DNA from 2 places in the Shewanella sp. SM32 genome. Region 2 is predicted to be linked to the other one. Evidence: riboswitches for the same ligand, from Rfam matches in the RefSeq annotation. Region 2 holds a riboswitch; the other holds the start of a gene.
The links. A riboswitch is a leader RNA that binds a small molecule or an ion and turns the genes downstream of it on or off. The one in region 2 is predicted to bind thiamine pyrophosphate.

Region 1 (6,709 bases), on a different contig from region 2:
CAACGTGAATATTGATTGTTGGCAAACCAATCGTAAGCAGCTTATTGCTACGGCACGGGCACATTTTTTGATTGATTAATCTGATTAAGTTTAGATTGATGAAGCATGACTGATTCACTATTTTAGATTGAGAATGCTTTATTTAACCTATGTTATTAAGCATGAGTTCAGCACTGTTCGATTAGTTTGTCGTTTAATGGGAAATGATGCGCTAGCTGCGTATTTTGTGGCGTGACTAGGAGAAATATATGAAACAAGTTTATACAGGGTTATTACTGGCCGCAGCGCTTACCTTAGGTGCTTGTGCCTCACATACCGCAGGGATTTCAGTGAGTTCACTGGGTGAAACCCGCGTCGATAATTCCAGCTTTGCCCGAGATATTGCGGTACAGAGTGTGGATGCACGCCGAGTCGGTGATTTAGTGCAGGGCTCAGCGTTGATTGTTAGCAAATCCTCGTCCGATATGCGTGTGCAATATAAATTCACTTGGTACGATGCCAGCGGTTTTACTATCGAAGATGAAGCGACCAGCTGGAAATCGGTGAAATTACACGGTAAACAGCAATTGCAAGTCGGCGCTGTTGCACCTAATGCCCAAGTGGTTAAATTTGATGTATACGTGCGTGAAACCTTTTCAAACTAAGCTTGAGTTTACTTCTGTTTAGTTTATTCCGTGTTTAATTGATTTTTTGATATTAAACCCGTTCTAAAAAGGCTTACTTCTTTTAAGGAGTAAGCCTTTTTATTCTTTTTACATCAACTTTCAATGACCTTAAGGTCACTCAAATGTTATTAGCTTTCGTCTTTTTCACCTTGAAAGTTGCGATAAATTACCCATTTTTAAGCAAAAAGGTTTACGGCAAGATGAAATCCGGACTTTAGTCCTAAATACATTCAGTGATTGGGCACTACTATCAGCATATTACCACATGAGGATAGAAAGATGACTGCTCATATTAATGCTCAACCTACTGATTTTGCTGAAACTGTTATTATGCCGGGTGATCCACTCCGTGCTAAATATATCGCTGAAACCTATCTCACCGATGCCGTAGAAGTCACGAATGTTCGCAATATGCTTGGTTACACGGGCTTTTACCAAGGACAGCGCATTTCCGTTATGGGTCATGGTATGGGTATTTCATCTATGGTGCTCTATGGCCATGAGCTGATTAATTATTTTGGCGTGAAACGCATTATTCGTATTGGCAGTTTAGGTGCAACACAAAAACATGTACAAATGCGAGATGTTATTTTAGCCCAAGCCGCAGGTACGGATTCACCTACTAACGCTAAGCGTAGTAGCGGCTACCAAATGGCAACTTCTGCGACCTTTTCTTTATTGCATAAAGCCTATACAACAGCGAATGAGAAAGGCATTAGTGTAAAAGTTGGCAATATCTTTAGTGGTGATCTTTATTACGATCCCGATGAAGATATGATCCCTGCACTTGAACGTTTTGGGGTATTAGGTATTGATATGGAAGTGGCGGGGCTTTATGGATTGTCACACCAACAAGGTATCGAATCATTAGCCATTTTAACGGTATCGGATCATTGTTTAACCGGTGAAGAAACAACGGCCGAAGAACGCCAACTCTCTTTTAATAATATGATCGAGCTCGCGTTAGAAACCGCCCTCAATTAGGTTTAAAGCCATCCTTTGAACCCTTAGCATTTCACTTATGGAATGACATAATGAATAATAAAATTACTTTAACAGCCATCAGTTTTCTCGCCAATTTTATTATGGCGGGCTTTGCGACCCAATTTGGGATGTTGATTGAACCCATAGCTGAGAAATTTGCCGCTAATGTTAACGAAGTTGCATCAATCTTTTCATTGCTCAATGGTGGTGCACTCGCGGGGACGATTGCAGCATTTTTCTTTATTGAAAAAATGGGTATCAAAAGAATGACCTTGATAAGTTACAGTCTGGTTGCTCTTTCTGCTCTGGCTTTACATTTAACCGGTTCCCTACAAGTTGTGATGGTAGCAATGACCTTAATTGGTTTTTGTGGCGGTATCGGTTTATGTATTGCAGGTACGATTGTGGTGTCTGTGTGGCAAGAGAAATTACAAAGCACAATGTTAGTGGTGCAAGATGCGACGTTTAATATTGCAGGCGTTATTTTTCCATTGATAACGACTTATGCATTAACAAGTTCATTATCATGGAGTTATAGTTATTTAGCCGTGGGTTTAGTGGCGTTCGGTACAGTCATTATTACCTTGTTCACTCATTTCTCTATTTGCGAGCAATCTTCTACAACACAAGAGAAACAACAGTCTGAATGGAATCTCGGCATTATTAGTGGGGGTATTGGTTTATTCTTAGGAATGCTGGCTTTATATACTTTTTTAACTTGGGCACCTTTATTTGTAAAACAAAAATTTGATATCCCGTTTGAAGATGCCGGTAATATTATTACCCAGTATTGGTCCGCTGCGCTAATTGGGGCGTTAATTTCGACTGTGATTGTGACTCGTGTAAAAATTCACCATTTCTTAGTCGGTATTATTGCTTTAGCTATGGTGATCACCGCTGCCATTGTCAGTACCAATAATCTTAATTGGATAGCTTATTTAACCTATGGTTATGGTTTTGTATGTGCCGCGCTTTATAATGCATTTATTGCTTATGGCGTGTCTTTTGTAAAAAAAGCCAGCAGCAAAAATGTGTCATATATTCTTATTAGTGGAAGTGCAGGGGCGATGTTTAGCCCAGCCATCAGTTCTTTCTTTGAACGTATTATCGGATTACAAACAGTGATGTACGTGATTCCTTTGCTTTACGCAGCGATATTTATGCTATTGATCGTTTCAAGTCGGATGAAACCGGCTATGGAACAACACTCGCCATCGGTAAGTTAATTTACCTGTGCATCCATCCCACACTCGGTTGTTAAATTAAGTCGAGTGTGGGTTATGTTGAAAGCGGTTATATACCTGCTTCAACAAATTTCTTGAGTGCGTTGAGATCACAAATCCGAATGCTATCTTTTTTCCGCTCAATTAAGCCTCGTTCCTCAAGATTTTGTAGTGCCCGACGGTAGACTCGGTCGGTAGTGCCAAATCGTTCAGCCTCTAAATAGCGTTTACTAAAGCCATCTACGGGCAAGTCATTTAAGTATTCATGGTAAATATCAAATGCCACGTTATAACTGATGGGATAGAGCAGTCGCCGAGTAAAAATATCCACTGTGTCTTGGTAGTCAATCGCAATTGCACTAGCGAAAAATAGCGCGAGTTGAGGATGCTGACCGAGGCAATGTTGCAGTTTTTCAGCGTTAATCAACATGATTTCTAAGGGTTCACTGGTAATAATGTCTAGTTGACAGTGGTACTGGGTGAAGAACTCCATTTCGCCAAACAGCTGTGAATCACAATCAATAGTACCTAATTGAAAACACCGACCATTTCTCGCGGTATGGCCGAGTGATACGCGACCTTGCTTCACCAATACAAGTGATGCCATCGCTTCCCCCTGCGTCATGAGGTGAGCGCCTTTTTTGAGCATTTTTATTTCGCTGATACAGCTAAGTACAACCGCTTCAATAAGTGGATAGTCTTGCTCCCATCGCTGGCTATAACGTCCTTTCGATAAAGGTTTTAGCTGCATCGACTATGATCCTCTTACTGTGTTCGAAATTGCGACCTTCTATAGCATTATCATGATAGGCGGTCAAATGGACGAAAGGATTTAGGCGGCTACTAAAGATATTTTCATCATACGAACTGAAGGGCAGTGGTTTTCGCGACATTTAATTGAATCGCAGAGATAAGAGTGCCCACTTTTTATTTCCGTCATGTATACTAGGCGCCGCCAAGGGGTGTTTGTTGTGCATTAATGTTACTCTGATTTTAACGTTAACGGCTGTAAACTGAGATGTCATCTGACGAACCCTTAGAACCTGATCCGGCTAATACCGGCGTAGGAATGGGCCAATTAACAGCACACTTCTGAATCGCTTATTCGTTGCCGGATCTCAAACATTATATTTGAGGTCCTATGTCAAACCGTAAAACGTCAAACCATCAATCCCCATTTTCAACCGTATCGCCAAGCTTATTTTTAGCCCGAGCGCCGCTGGCATTTGCCATCGCCGCAGCGCTGAGCACCCCTGTTTTTGCACAAACCGACGCTATCGATAAACCCGATCCCAGCACTGAGATGGAAGTCATGGTGGTGACGGCGGATTTTCGCAGCTCAAGTTTAGAAAAAATGCCTTCAAGCATTACCGTTATCGACAGTCAAAAAATTCAAGATGAAAGTGCGCAACACTTTGAAGATCTGCTTAATTCTATCGCCAATTTTAACTGGTCAGGTGGAAGCTCTCGGCCGAAATATTTTCAAATTCGCGGTGTAGGGGAACAGGAACAATACCAAGGCGCACCTAATTCTTCCGTGGGTTACATCATAGATGATATCGATTTATCCGGTATTGGTATGGTGTCGAGCATGTACGATTTACAGCAGGTCGAAGTGCTTCGTGGACCGCAGGGGACGCGTTACGGCGCGAATGCTTTAGCGGGACTGATTTATCTGAAGAGTAACGATCCAACTGATGTGTTTGAGCATGGCGGCGAAGTGTCGTTAGGCGATGATGATTTGCGCACGTTTAGCGGTTTCAGTTCTGGCCCATTAACGGATTCTGGCAAGCTGCTTTATCGTGTGTCAATGCAGCAGCACCAGCAAAATGGTTACCACGATAACCTGTATTTAGACCGTGATGATACCAATGGCCGCGATGAATTCAGCGGCCGCGCTAAGCTGCGCTGGTATGCGACAGATGATTTGCAGTTTGATTTAACTGTGCTGCATGCCGATTTTGATAATGGCTATGATGTGTGGAGTTTAACCAATTCACCAACCCAGACAACATCGGATCAACCGGGTGTCGATAGCCAACGCACCACAGGCGCGGGTTTTAAAGCGACCTATTCCGGCGCCGAAAACTTCGAATTAACTTCGTTAACCTCTTTTGCGAATACCGATCACCATTACAGTTACGATGGCGATTGGGCTAACTCAGAATATTGGGCCTCTAAGCAATGCAATGATGACAATGGCAATCTGGCGCCGTGTCAATACGATTATTTTTGGGATAAAACGGGTCAGCGTAAAACCGCGTCGCAAGAGTTTCGCCTAAGTTCTACCGAGCAGGGCCGTATTTTTGCAGAGAGTACTGATTGGTTGCTTGGTGTGTATGCCATGAATCTGAAAGAAGATAACCAATTGTATTCTGAATACAATGCTTGGCCGGATGAAGTCTTAGACTCAGAGTATGAGGCGACAAACTATGCACTGTTTGGTCAGCTCGATACGGATTTGGGCTCAAATTATGCTTTATCTGTGGGTCTACGTTTAGAGCGTCGCAACAGCCATTACTCTGATACGAATAACGATAATTTCGACCCGAGCGAAACTATGTGGGGCGGTCATATTGCTGTGAGTAAAGTGCTGAACGACTCACACAATGCTTATGTCCGAGTCGCACGCGGTTACAAGGCGGGCGGTTTCAACATGACTTTGCCAGTCGAATTGAACGATAAAAAAGAGTTTAGTACTGAGACGCTCTATAACTATGAAATCGGCCTTAAATCCCATTGGTTAGCGGGACTTATCGATACTAATTTGGCGCTGTTCTATATGGACAGACAAGATCAACAGGTGGCTGCATCACAGCAAGATCCCGATAAACCACAGCGTTTTATCTTGTTCACTGAAAATGCAGGCAGTTCGAATAACTATGGCGCTGAGTTAGATGCAACCTGGTATGCCACGGATAATCTGCAAGTTTACTCAAGCTTAGGTTGGTTAGAAACGGCCTACGGTGACTATCAGTATCAGGACAAATATGGCACTGAGGTGGATTTAACTGGCCGCGATCTAGCCCATTCTCCACACGTTACCTACAGCCTTGGCGGGACTTATCGTGCCAATTCGGGTTGGTTTGCTAACCTGAATCTTAGCGGTAAGAGTGAATTCTATTATTCAGACAGCAATGAATCCCGCTCTGAGCCCTACACTATCGTCAATGCCCGCGTAGGTTATGAGGCGAGCGCATGGTCGGCATATTTATGGGGACGCAATCTGTTTAATGAAGAATACGGTGTGCGTGGCTTCTATTTTGGCAATGAGCCAGATAACGGTTGGGCGGAAAAGCAATATATTCGTTACGGCGATCCGCGTCAGATTGGCGTAACCTTTAACGTTAAGTTTATGTAATAGCTCATTTTAAAGTGAGCACAATCATTTAAGTGTAACTGAACTGTAGCCCAGTGTTTGGGCTACAGCCTTACTTCAGAATATCAAGGAATTAAAATGAAACTGACCGCAGAAATTAGCATGTATCCCTTTAATGAAAATTACCTCGATCCTATCAAGTGGTTTATTGGCCGCGTGGATAGCTATCCCAATATCGAGCGCGTGACTAATGCGATGGCTACTCAAGTGTGCGGCGATTATTTAGATGTGATGACTATGCTGGCGACCGAGATGCAAGCAGCCCATGAGAAGTGGGGCAAGGCAGTATTTGTGTGTAAGTTTATCGGTGGTGAGCTGAATTTAGCCCACAGCGAATAATGATTGACCGCCATGTAAGCGACAAATAGGCAATGAGAACAACACTATGACAGATTTATGGTTAACCTTGGTCGAGAGCGTTAATACGGCCTTTGGTGAAGTCCATGTGATGACCGTAT
Region 2 (6,709 bases):
CTGTTTACTGAATTGAATAGCCGTACTTGATTGCGATGTTCGAGAGAGCGTTCGAGGAAGTGCTTAAATAGATAATTAACGACTTTTAGCTTTGACCCACAGATAAATCACCGTCAGTTAAATCATAGTCATTTAAATTAGAGCCAGTTAAATCAATGTCAGTTAAATAACAGTCAGATAAATACACAGAAAGTGACTCATGGCACCGCCGAGCACAAACAAATGCCAAATGGCATGGTTGAATGGAATGCGTTTACCGACGTAGAATACAACCCCTAATGTGTAAAATAACCCGCCTAAGATCAATAGATTAAAGCCTACCTCTGACATCGCCGCCGTTAAATCGCCCATCACAGTGACACATAGCCAACCCATAGCGAGATACAAGACTAAGCTTAACTTTTTGAATTTGTGAATAAACAGTGTCTTAAATAGGATCCCACCAATTGCAAGCGACCAAATGGCCGTTAAAATCACTATCGACTGCGTGCCTTGTAAGCTTATCAGCATCAAAGGTGTGTAAGTTCCTGCAATTAAACAGTAAATAGCGCAGTGATCGGCGATCTTCAGTTTATGTTTCCAGCCTGAATGGCTAACGCTGTGATATAACGTCGAGCATAGGAAAAGCACTATGATGCTCGCACCATAAATGGTTACGCCCGTAAGTTGAATTGGCGTTAGGTGATCTTGACCTTTAAGCAGCATGAGGACCAATGCCACAATCCCCGCAATGACACCTAGGCCATGGGATACACTGTTAGCGATCTCTTCTTTGATACTATATGGTCCAGATTTTACCAGGTTTTTAACTGTGTTTGGCTGTTCGGTAACACTTTGACTCGACATGGTAGATACACACTCGTAAACGATAATGACTGAGTCTATCAGTTAGAAAAATAAATCACCATATTTTAGCGTACACTTGTAAGCTTAAATTTATGGTTGGCTTCTATTTTTCATCTTTTAGATTTTTAACGCCGTCTTGCACTCCCATCAGTGCATCGCATTGATGATGCTACTCGCTTCAAGACGTGAGATTTAACATTCAATTTAGCGCGATTATGATCCCAATTCCCAGCCTTATTTGTCTTAACTGGCAAGTGGCTTATCAAGCACTGGCGTAAAGTACTGTGCTTGTAGCAGGTTGCATTCGCATTGAACTTTGCTCTGTTTGCCTCCTCTAATCTGCGTTGAGCACTCGTAAGTAAATGCAATCAATAGATAATTCGCTTTCAATATTCAACAACCCGATATTGGATTGATATTGAATTAGAGTGTAATCGTTCCACGTTAAGCATCATTGAAATCAATGGATACTATACAAAACCTAAGGATGGATTTTGCCTTTTCAACATCAACCCAAGGCCGCGCCTTTATTGACAGCATCTCCTACAGCGATAGCGATTGGAGATGATGTCGATAGTGCTTTGCTGATTTCGGTCACATCGCCAGAAGGTGAGACTTTTATCGCCTTTGATCATCAGCTCGGTGAACTGGATGCTGCTCAAACGCCTGTTTTTACCACTGATACGGAGCCATTAGCGTTCAATAGCGATGCAGGTCATTCAGCCTCTAAGCATGACATCAAAGGCATAGCTCAAGATAAAACCCAAGATTTGGTACTGCAAGAAATCCATGCTGAACATCAAGATCAACATCAACATAAATTGGTTCCTGAGTCTGAATCCAAACCTGAACTGTCTGGGATGATACAAACTAGTGCTCAGGGATTGGGGACGGGATCCGTTTTACGTGCTCGTCAGCCATATTTCAAAGAATTAAGTCTGTTATTTTTTGTGGTCTTAGTGCATGCGTGTTTATTTTTACTTATCTGTATTTTGTGGCGCCCGCAGTTAAATCCCTTCGGATTGAAGGAAATAGAAAGTCGTGGCCCTAAAGTGGCAGCGATCAAGGCTTACTTTATTTATGCTCCCGCGGTAGAGAAAGCCGAAACCTCAGAGTCCGAAACTGAGATAAAGGCCGAGGATAAGACTGAAGCGACAAGTTCTGTTACGCCTACAATTGTTCCCACACCTCAAACTCAAGTGAAGCCTCTGCCAATACTTGAAAAGGTCATGCCTGAAACAATAGCACCCGAAAAGGCCGTCTCTGAAAAAGTAGAATCAGAAAAAGTGAACCCAGATACGGTTAAACCGAACATCACTCAATCGAGCCAATCTCAATCAAAGAAAACTCAATCAAAGAAAACTCAATCAATTGCCCCAAGTGATGAACAACCCACTGAAACGATGGCAATAAAACCAACGAATACGTTGGATACCTCAGAATTAAAGCCGCAGCTTGGCGCTAAGAGCTCGCCTGCAGCAGAAGGTGAGATCACAATAGCGACAAGCTCAAGCATGAGTTTATTCACGCAGCAATATTTTGAACGTCAGCGCGAGCAAGCGCTCGATGATCTCGTCATTGAACAGGCCGATAAGTTCACCCGGAAATCGAATATGAGTGAAATGAGCCCAGAGATGGAGGTGCTATTTGTCCCTAATGCCGATGATTTCGGTGACACAACGAGTCTAGATTTACCCTTAGACCCAAATCGTATTGTGCGTAAAGGGGATACTTGTTATCGCGTGGTACAAGTCGGCACTCAAGTTAATCCTAACGCCGAAAATTTAGGTTTTCCCATTAACTGCAGTGGCAAAAAAATCAATCAAGCTATTGATGATGCCATTCAATCTCGATTAAACAAAATGATGCTCAAACCCCATAAATAGTGACTTTCTTTTGTGATTTATTTTCATGCTAATTATATCTTTTTTAGTTTTATTTTATTTAATCAATTAAAAACAATTAATTATGAATCTTTATTTTGGATTGGTGGTTAAGGTTTTTAATTGCTTTTTTCCTTGTTTGTTGCTGCCGCTTCTGTCTATACTGCGCACTCATCTTGTCGGAGTGCCTCTTGGCTGAGACCGTTTATTCGGGATCCGTTGAACCTGATCAGGTTAAAACCTGCGAAGGAAACAAGCGTAATAACACATATTAAATCGCCAAAATAGACGGCTTGAACACCTGCTAACTCAGCAGTGTTTTAAGCCTTAATGTTTAGATTTAATCGTTATTGAGCAGGGTAACTCAATTTTTGAAGCCAGTGTTGGCCACAAAAGTTGATTGCCATGTCCAGCTATCAACAACTCAATTCTCCAGACAAGCAACTCCATTTTTTAACGTGAGATTGCTTATGTCCAGTTCAAACCCAAACCCAGCTGTAGCTGCTATTTCTAGAGAAAGCACATCGCTAGAAGTGACAGTGCCTAGTCAATCAACCGTGCCTAAGGCGCCGAGTCGCCGCGAAACCCGCGCGCAGGCCCAAGCCTTTATCGATACGTTAGCGCCGCTGCAACATCCTAATTCACAAAAGATTTACCTCGAAGGTTCCAGTGCCGATATTCGCGTTGGCATGCGGCAAATTCTGCAGACTGACACCCTGGTCGGCGGCACAGATGATGCGCCCATCATGGAAAAAAATCCGCCAATCCGCGTGTACGATTGCGCCGGACCTTATTCCGATCCTGAGGCCGACATCAATGTGCGTCTAGGCCTTGGTAAATTAAGACAAAACTGGATCCTAGCCCGCAACGACACAGAGCAATTATCCTGCGCGACCTCAGACTTTACCCAACAAAGACTCGCCGACGACGGTTTAGATCATCTGCGTTTTGAGGCAGGCTCGAGTGCCATTGTCCGCCCACGCAGAGCGCTGCAGGGCAAACGTGTCAGTCAATTACACTATGCCCGTCAAGGGATTATCACGCCAGAAATGGAATATGTGGCGATCCGCGAGAACATGGTACTTGCGCAAGTACAGGATGAAATCCTCAATCGTAAAGCCAAGGGCGAAGCCTTTGGTGCCTTAGTCGGCGAACCGATTACCGCCGAATTTGTCCGCGCCGAAGTTGCCCGTGGCCGCGCGATTATTCCGCTGAATATTAACCATCCCGAAGCCGAACCTATGATTATCGGGCGTAATTTTCTGGTGAAAGTGAACGCCAATATCGGTAACTCGGCGGTGACGTCTTCCATCGAGGAAGAAGTGGAAAAGCTCGTCTGGTCAACCCGTTGGGGTGCAGATACTGTCATGGATTTATCCACGGGTCGTTATATTCACGAAACCCGCGAGTGGATCATCCGTAATTCGCCAGTGCCCATCGGCACTGTGCCTATTTATCAAGCGCTGGAGAAAGTGAACGGCGTGGCAGAGGATTTAACCTGGGAAGTGTTCCGCGATACCTTGATTGAACAAGCGGAGCAAGGTGTTGATTATTTTACTATTCATGCTGGTGTACTGCTGCGTTATGTGCCGATGACGGCTAAACGTGTTACTGGGATCGTTTCCCGCGGCGGTTCAATCATGGCCAAATGGTGCCTGAGCCACCATAAGGAAAACTTCCTCTACAGCCATTTTCGTGAGATCTGTGAGCTTTGCGTCGCCTACGATGTATCCCTGTCTTTAGGTGATGGTATGCGTCCAGGCTCAATTGCCGACGCCAATGATGCCGCCCAGTTTGCAGAGCTTGAAACCTTAGGTGATCTAGTCAAAATCGCGTGGGAATACGACGTGCAAACCATTATCGAAGGACCGGGACATATCCCGATGCAGCTCATTAAAGAGAACATGGACAAGCAGTTAGTTCACTGCGACGAAGCGCCGTTTTACACCCTTGGCCCACAAATCACCGATATCGCACCTGGGTATGATCATTTCACCTCCGGCATAGGCGCGGCCATGATTGCTTGGTATGGCTGCGCTATGTTGTGTTATGTCACGCCAAAAGAACACTTAGGATTACCGAATAAACAAGATGTTAAGCAAGGTTTGATTGCTTATAAGATTGCTGCCCACGCCGCCGATGTGGCCAAAGGTCATCCGAGTGCGCAAATTCGTGACAATGCGCTGGCAAAGGCGCGGTTCGAATTCCGCTGGGAAGATCAATATAACTTAGGACTCGATCCTGAAACCGCGCGCGCTTACCACGATGAATCTTTACCGCAGGAATCCGCTAAAGTCGCGCATTTTTGCTCTATGTGCGGCCCTAAATTTTGTTCGATGAAAATCACCCAAGATGTGCGCGCCTATGCCGCTGGCTTAGAGGCGGCACAAGCGAAGGCGGATCAAGTTGAAGCGGCTGACCAAGCCATGCAAGTCACAGTCAAGACGCCGCAGGAGTTGGAAGCGGCAATGGCGCTAAAATCGGCACAATTTGCTGCTTCGGGCGCCGAGATCTATCACGTGAAAGACAAGCTTGTCGCCGAAGCAGAGGAAGCCTAATTATGTCGGGTATTCATGGGGGTAATTCGCCCATGAATACCGCTCGCCCCGCATTTGTTTGGACCATAGCCGGTTCAGACAGCGGCGGCGGTGCCGGTATTCAGGCGGACTTGGCGACAATTCAAGATTTGGGCTGTCACGGTTGCTGCGTGATCACCACAGTGACGGCGCAAAGCTCAGTAGCAGTCACTTTAGTCGAGCCCGTATCAGCGGCGATGTTAATGGCTCAGCTGACGACTTTGCTTTCAGACTTGCCACCCAAAGCAATTAAAATCGGCTTACTGGCAGATCAAACTCAAGTGGCATTGCTGGCAGATTGGATCGCGAGTTTTAAAATCCACTATCCATCTGTGCCTGTGATTGTCGATCCTGTGATGGTCGCCAGTTGTGGCGATGCATTAGCAGCAGATAACTGTCAGGATATAAAAAGTTCTGCCAAATCAGCTTTAGATTTTAATCCTTTCAAAGGCTTAATCGAACTTATCACGCCCAATGTGCTTGAACTTGGGCGGTTAACTAACAGTGATGTTTCGACCAAATCGCAGTTCGTTGCTGCAGCACAGGCTTTATCCCAGAGTTTAGATTGCAGTGTGCTCGCTAAAGGGGGCGATGTGAGCTTTGGCAGCACTGATATTCTTGATGATACTCATGCTAAAACTCACGATAACACTCATGCTCAAACTCAGGCTAACGTTCATGTTAGCACTCTCGATAGCAACGGCTGGGATCATGGGCTTGCCGAGGATTATCTGGTTTGCCATCAAGTACGCGCTAGCTCTGAGCTGCATCAAAATGGGCGTTTTTGGTTGGCAAGCCCGCGGGTTAATACCCGTCATAACCATGGTAGCGGCTGCACTTTGTCATCGGCTATTGCCGCCGTGTTAGCGCAAGGTTTTGTATTGCAAGATGCGGTGGTGGTTGCCAAAGCCTACGTGAGTCAAGGCTTAAGCGCGGCGATTGGTTTAGGGCAAGGTCCAGGGTCGTTGGCCCGTACGGGGTGGCCCAATGACTTGTCCCGCTATGCCAAGATAAAATTGTGTGATGGTAATTTTATTAGTTATCACCTCAACCAACATCTTGATGTTGGTAATGACTTAGTTGCAACAGTTTTTTCCGCAACAGATCAGGCAACCGCTCAGGTAAGAATAACTTCGACGCCAGCTCAATACATCTCATCCCACGGTTTTAAAGTGCTCGATGCCGATCTTGGTGTTTATCCCGTGGTGAGTGACTTAATCATGCTGGAAAGTTTGTTAGTTGCGGGTGTTAAAACCGTGCAGTTACGGATAAAAACCGATACCAGCGGGTCAACTGCTGCAGGGTTAGCAGGATACCAGCGAGATAAATCTGCGCTAGGCAAGTCTGAGTCAGGTAAATTTGAGTTGGTTGGCTCTGAATTAGAAGCACAAATTCAAACGGCCA

Region 1: linked by a shared signal. The riboswitch ahead of L5M10_RS12060 (TonB-dependent receptor) and the one ahead of thiC (phosphomethylpyrimidine synthase ThiC) in region 2 are both predicted to bind thiamine pyrophosphate.

Annotation. Positions count from the first base shown of each region.
Region 1 covers NZ_JAKKRO010000025.1:38,741-45,449, forward strand. The annotation lists gene L5M10_RS12035 (PaaI family thioesterase) at 1-79, shown strand, start outside; gene L5M10_RS12040 (YcfL family protein) at 249-644, shown strand; gene deoD (purine-nucleoside phosphorylase) at 945-1,649, shown strand; gene tsgA (MFS transporter TsgA) at 1,700-2,875, shown strand; gene L5M10_RS12055 (Crp/Fnr family transcriptional regulator) at 2,943-3,623, opposite strand; TPP riboswitch at 3,821-3,959, shown strand; gene L5M10_RS12060 (TonB-dependent receptor) at 4,014-6,233, shown strand; gene L5M10_RS12065 (hypothetical protein) at 6,330-6,590, shown strand; gene pnuC (nicotinamide riboside transporter PnuC) at 6,637-6,709, shown strand, end outside.
Region 2 covers NZ_JAKKRO010000011.1:49,047-55,755, forward strand. The annotation lists gene L5M10_RS06620 (tRNA-uridine aminocarboxypropyltransferase) at 1-30, shown strand, start outside; gene trhA (PAQR family membrane homeostasis protein TrhA) at 163-846, opposite strand; gene L5M10_RS06630 (hypothetical protein) at 1,341-2,732, shown strand; TPP riboswitch at 2,900-2,998, shown strand; gene thiC (phosphomethylpyrimidine synthase ThiC) at 3,200-5,287, shown strand; gene L5M10_RS06640 (bifunctional hydroxymethylpyrimidine kinase/phosphomethylpyrimidine kinase) at 5,290-6,709, shown strand, end outside.